DNA from 2 places in the Shewanella sp. NKUCC06_TVS genome. Region 1 is predicted to be linked to the other one. Evidence: riboswitches for the same ligand, from Rfam matches in the RefSeq annotation. Region 1 holds a riboswitch; the other holds the start of a gene.

Region 1 (3,166 bases):
TCAATTGGCCCCAATAGCTTTTGAATGTTTCAACCCAGTAGCCATTGAGGCTAACTAAATCGATTATTAAAAAATGGCATGACTTTCAATTGTGATAGCCCAAATTAATGTACCGATATAAGCATCGATTAAATAGATAGTTTGGGACATTAACAGAGCCAAACCCAGTGGGCAAGCCAGTTGTGAACAAAAAAGGGTAGCAAACGATACGGTAACAACTTAATAGCGCTGTGATAAACGAAAATAAACAAGCAAACAAAACCGCTACCTTTGTTGAAAATATATGGGATGCAGCATTGAGCTTAAACCGAGGTAAAGCACATCTTTCACCATCGAGAGCGTGCAAAATATGGGCTTAAACACAGCAAATATGTTTAAGCCCAACCACATCATGTTGAGAATTAATTAACTCAGAATGTTAATTTACAGCTCAGTCCACGCCATAGCCCAAGAAGCGCCAACACCTGGCTCAAATCCTGTGGCAGAAGCCGACCACTGCACACAATAGCCGCTATAAGGGAATGGCTTACATTGATACACTTTGCCATTTTTAGGCTGTAACACTGTGGTGCCTGCAACGTAACCTTTCACCCCTTCAGGGAAGACAAAATCCGCTTCCGGCGTTGGTGCTTGATCCTTTAAGAAGAGATCAAAATTCTGCTGAATAACATCACCTTGTTTAGGCTCAGCTTTAACCTGTAAGTGATAATGCCCAGCTTTAGGTGCAACCACGTCTAACACTAAGCTCGCGCTGGTATTGTTAACGGTTTGACTGACAAAACCGGCTGCCGTGCCATCGTGGTTAAACAAATACGCTGACACTAACATTTCAGCGTTGCTGGTGACGTCAAAACGAACCTGCGCCGCACCGTCGATAATTTGATAATCGTCGGCAAGTGAAGTGACCTCTAAGCTGTTGCCCGGAGCAGGAGCTAAATCAAATCCCACTTCGACACGCTCAATACCTGAGTTTTTCGCTGTAAAAATGTCGTTTTTGCCATACACAGGCTCAATCACACCCGATGCATTTTTTTGTCCCGCTTTTAACTGGGACTGCTGGGCATTAATCGCGCTCGCTAATAGGAAAGGCCAATTTTGTTTATCACCTTGAGTCGCATCGCTAATGGTAATGACTGTTTGCTTAGCCGCTTGCTCACCATTGGCGTCAAACACCCGGGTCATCACTTTATCGCCTGCTTTTAGATCGAGTGACGGATTGATATCCCCCACATCTTGCCATTCACTCGGCACAATAGGACCCGAGCCCAAGTTCACATCGATAGCATTGTAGAAACTATTCGTCGTATCTCCCACTTCCCACACGGCCAAGATCACTTGATAACCACTGCGACCTTCTGGCACGTAGCAGTCATGGGTCACTAACTTAGGCGGCTGTTCCATACCACCATCAACGACGCAAAAGGGTGCTAAGTCAAAGCTCGCTCGGCTCAAAGCTTGGTTTGGGTTCCAATCTTGGCGAGTTAAATAGTAACGCCAATTACGGGTGACATGATTTGCTGTGAACTGCCAACTGAACTTATTCCAGCCCGCTTTAATATCCGTCTTTGCCCAACGGCTCGGACTTTGTTCATCCAAAGGTGAAAAAGCACCATTGCCAGCACTCGCCAGCTTGCCATCAGCAGGACCTGATTCAGGAAAACCCGATGGCCCCTCAACACTTTGCGGCTCCCATTGCACCGCGCCACAATTGGCATTTTTACCTGTTTTACAGGCATATGAACGCGATTCAGGTGCCACAACATAACCGTGCGCCTGCGCAGAGATACTCACAAACGCATTCGTCGCCATTACTGCCGCGGCCAATAAACTCAATTTAGAAATAGGGGAAAAAACAGTAGAATTTGCCACTTTAATGCACTCCATTGATTGCCTATCATCCTAAACATAATGATAGGCTTAGATATAAAAGTGGTATTTGGGCAAACAACAGCATTAAACAGCAGTCGTTTATCTTTCACAGAAATCGAATTCTGCGGCAACTCCGCTATCTTAGTTCACTAAAAAATCCATTTACAACCTTAGACCGGAAGCTTTGCGTCCTAACTTTTCAATTAGTTTGCCAAATACAGTCGTTATCATTGAGTCACTACGAGTTAACAGTATGTAACTAAGTAGAAATGACTTGGCTAAATTAGCAACAAAAGACAACGTTGTCAAAAAATAATTCATTTATATTCATTGAGTTACAGAATGTGAATCGGTATTTTTCTGACACCTGTCAAAGATTTATCAGCACCTACTGTTATAAACTCGTGCTTGAAACTAAATCTTACCTAGGTATAATGCCCACCTCGCTTCGGGGGAGTAGCTAACTGGATTTCGAGCCATCGTCATCTAGGGTGAACATCAACATACTTGGCAACATGCCATGGTGTTCACAGCAAATCATAGATTTGCCCAGCAAGACCTGAGCACAATGACCGCACCTAGGGGTGGACGGTTTATTGTGCTTATGTCATAACCACCCCTAAAGGATCACACTTGGAAGCCCTACTTGCCTCAACCTTTACGGTTGCTATCGCCGAAATTGGTGATAAAACTCAATTACTTGCACTAATCCTCGCAGCAAGATTTAAAAATAAAACCGCCATTATTCTAGGTATTTTGCTGTCGACATTATTTAACCATTTTGCCGCAGCTTGGATTGGCCAATGGGCGATTAACTGGGTAAGCCCAGATCTGGCACGTTATTTAGTGGCTGCGTCCTTCTTTGCAATCGCTCTTTGGGTGTTAATCCCCGATAAAGTCGATGCAGAAGAGAGCCGTTTCTATAAAATGGGCCCCTTTCTCGCCACCTTTATCCTGTTTTTTATCGCCGAAATGGGGGATAAAACACAAATCGCAACTGTGGTATTAGCCGCAAAATACGATTCATTAACTATGGTGGTTGCAGGCACAACCTTAGGCATGCTGCTTGCTAACGTACCCGTAGTAATCGCAGGCCACTTCAGCGCCGAAAAATTACCTATGTTGTGGATACACCGTGGCTGCGCCGTATTGTTCGCACTCTTAGGCGTAGCAACACTGTTCTTCTAAGAATCGAGGCTGGGGTTTTGCTGCAGAATAAAATCTCTTCACGCAATATTTTATTCTTTTAAACCTAACCGTTTTGCAAGTCGGTGCAAATTACCTGTATCGATTTGCA
Region 2 (3,166 bases), on a different contig from region 1:
ATTCACATCCGCGCCCGCATTGGCAATGGGCGCTTTATTCACTGGCGGAGTGGTGCCTTCACCATGGCCTAAACCTTCGTGCATGGCATTTAGAATGTCGCCATTATCGGCATCAAGCTCCCACGCAAAAAGCCCACCAAGTTGATTAGAAAGCACATATTGCCCCTTGGCTTTAACTGAACGAGCATCATCGAAAGTGATTAAATCGCCAGTAGATGCCTTGAACAAAGATGGCGCCTCAGCTGTTTCGTCGTAACTGTAAGTCCAACCGCTTCCCATGTAGTCATTCGCTATCTGACGATAATCCACCACACCAGCTTCCCAAGTACCTTTCACTTTGCCCGTTGCCGTCCCCGTGAAAGGATTATTACCACTGTAGCCATTAACACCTGTCCAGCCGCGGCCATACATAGCGGCACCGACCACAATTTTCCCTGGGGTCACACCTTGGCCTAACAGCGCATTAACGCCCTTAGCTGTGGTGTAACGGGTATTGGGATCCCAACTCGCTTCATACAGATTGGTTTGATGGCCGAGTTCAGTATTAGTCCAACCACCATTAAAGTCGTAACTCATCAAGAAGATGTAATCCATGTACTGCTGAGCAGCCTGATAATCGACTTTTTGAATTTTATCGTCACCAGCGCTAATAGCTGAAGTCAGCTCATAGGTACGACCCGTTTCGGCGCTTAGTTCATCAAGCATCGCCCGCAGTTCACGCATCAGAGTCACATAGGTTTCACCGTCATTGGCATTACCTAAATTTGGGTTAGCACCATTCCCCCCTGGAAATTCCCAGTCGATATCTACGCCATCGAAGAATTTCCATATCTGTAGAAACTCTTTCACCGAAGCGACAAAGATATCGCGCTTGGTTTTATCACCGAAGAAAAAGAAGGGATCCGAGAGGGTCCAACCACCGACCGAAGGTAAAATCTTCAAATCTGGATATGCTTGCTTAAGTGCCATCAATTGACCGAAGTTACCTTTGTAAGGATCTGAATGCTCACTCACTCCCGCCTGCGGTATTTGAATCGCTGCCCAAGGATCATGAATCGCAACTTTAAAATCACCACGACCACTACAGGCACGTTGCAACGCTTCGAAACTGCCTTCGATTTCTTTCAAGCTATCATTGATGCCATCACCACCACAAATTGGGGTAAAGCCATATAAAATATGGGTTAAGTTTTGCGCAGGTATCTTATCGACCGGGAATTTACGACCGTATACGCCCCATTCGACAAAGTAACCGCCCACCACTTTGCCTGATTTATTAGCATAGGGACGGTTGTTTTCTTTTAGGGGAGCATTGAGTGGCACTAAATGGCTGCCGTCGGTATCAGCCACGAGGATTTGTTTAGCATCGCTCGCCGTACAGCCATCGCTGTTACACAGTTGTACTTGCATCTGATAACGGCCGCCCTTGTTCACCTTAAAGTTAGCGGTTCCCGACGCGCCAGATGGGCCTTCCCAAACTACATTGCCGTTGAGTAACACTTGGGCTCTATTGCCCACATCGCCACTCCAAAGGTTCCAACTGACGGAGACATCGGCGGCATCTTTCACCGTAACTAATTGATTGTAAGCGGTAGCCGCTTGATTCACTTCAATAATAGCGAACTTAGTTTCGCCCCAACCTAAAGTCGGTTTACCGGGCGCCGCTGCAAAAACGCTGGCACTGATGGTAGATGCCAGCGCTGATGCCACTAGCAAGGCTGATGTTGAAATTTGAGTCTTGAACATGAGATATCCCTATTGAATTTTTATATGAATCAATAAGGCAAACAAAGCGTAGACAGGAAACAACACTCTCTTAAAACCATGCAAAACGACTGACAACTGCACGAAGAAAAACCTGTGGTATCCCCGCTATCATAGGTACAGACGAACCCTTAGACCGGAGGCTTTGCGTCCCAGTTTTTCAACTGGTTTGCCTTTTACACACAATGACAACGTTGTCATTGCAAATATCAGCATAAGCGTAAGCGCAATAAAATTGCAACAAAATATTATCAACTGTGTTATTGGCTAAAATCGTAAATAGAACTAGGCATCTGATAAGAAAGGAATTATGCAAATTAAACTATCGCTAATATTTACTTTGGATAATGAGGATTATCTGAATACTTTAAGAATAAAAAAAACAGGACTCGATATGCCAAAGGCATCATAAGTCCTGCTTTATATTTCACAATTTACGTCGCTTATGCAGCTAAACCTCAATTACTAAACATTCATGGCGCAAACCATTGTCGAGCAACATTATGATCCTTATGCGCGGGGCATTTATTATTCTTATGCGCGGGGGTAGTCCCTTGCGAGCATCACAGATAAACCGCGGCAAACCAAGGTCTCCATATCATCGACACGATTGATTTTCATCTCAGCTAAGGGCGCGCTCAATGCCATTTTCTTTAAGCTTTCGAGACAGCCTTTGTAGTAAGGAGCGCTATTCATCATACCGCCAGCAAGCCAAATTCGATTGGGATTAAATAAATTAACCGCCCACGCTAATCCCATGCCGAGATAACTGCCCGCGCGATATAAATCATCCTGAGTGGAGATTTTGCGGCTGCGCACTGAATCGCCACTGGCCAGTTGCTCTAAACTAAACTCGCCAGATTCTGTCATCACGCGACAAGGCCCCAACTCCCCCGCCACGCCCGTCGCTCCCGTAAAGACTTGTCCATTAAAAGCAATAGACATACCGATCCCAGTGCCGCACATGACCAATAACTCACAGGCATATTTGGCATCACAAGTCGCTTGCATACCCGCATCGATATCGTTGCAGATAAACTTAAGCTCACCCTGGGTTTTGACTGTATCGAAGCTCAATCCATTGAGTCCAGGTAAAGATTTACAAGAAACCAAACGATTATTTTGTACCAGTCCAGGTACGGCAATCGCTAGTTGGTAATGCTGTAAATCATAATCACGTTCAAACGCCGCAATTTGATTATTTAACTCTTCAATTTTAAAACCTTCACCTGTGGGGATTTTATATTGTTCTGTATGTCCCGCGAGCTGAAGTTCGAACAGGGCTTTGGTACCGCCCACATCTATTGTTAGTATTTGCATCGCTTACTCCACTGATACATGTGCCCCACTCTGACCCCGAGTAGAGATGGCAAATGTTAGCATAGGGTCCAAATGTTAGCGA

What was found. Region 1 has a riboswitch for cyclic di-GMP ahead of gbpA (N-acetylglucosamine-binding protein GbpA). Riboswitches for the same ligand answer to the same signal wherever they lie in the genome.
Region 2: linked by a shared signal. The riboswitch ahead of KO531_RS11915 (glycosyl hydrolase family 18 protein) and the one ahead of gbpA (N-acetylglucosamine-binding protein GbpA) in region 1 are both predicted to bind cyclic di-GMP.

The regions. Positions count from the first base shown of each region.
Region 1 covers NZ_JAHKQX010000002.1:134,979-138,144, forward strand. Annotated here, with positions in the region: gene gbpA (N-acetylglucosamine-binding protein GbpA) at 424-1,869, opposite strand; cyclic di-GMP riboswitch class I at 1,993-2,092, opposite strand; gene KO531_RS02700 (TMEM165/GDT1 family protein) at 2,503-3,057, shown strand; gene norR (nitric oxide reductase transcriptional regulator NorR) at 3,108-3,166, opposite strand, start outside.
Region 2 covers NZ_JAHKQX010000009.1:136,411-139,576, reverse strand. Annotated here, with positions in the region: gene KO531_RS11915 (glycosyl hydrolase family 18 protein) at 1-1,746, opposite strand, end outside; cyclic di-GMP riboswitch class I at 1,860-1,948, opposite strand; gene KO531_RS11910 (ROK family protein) at 2,299-3,084, opposite strand.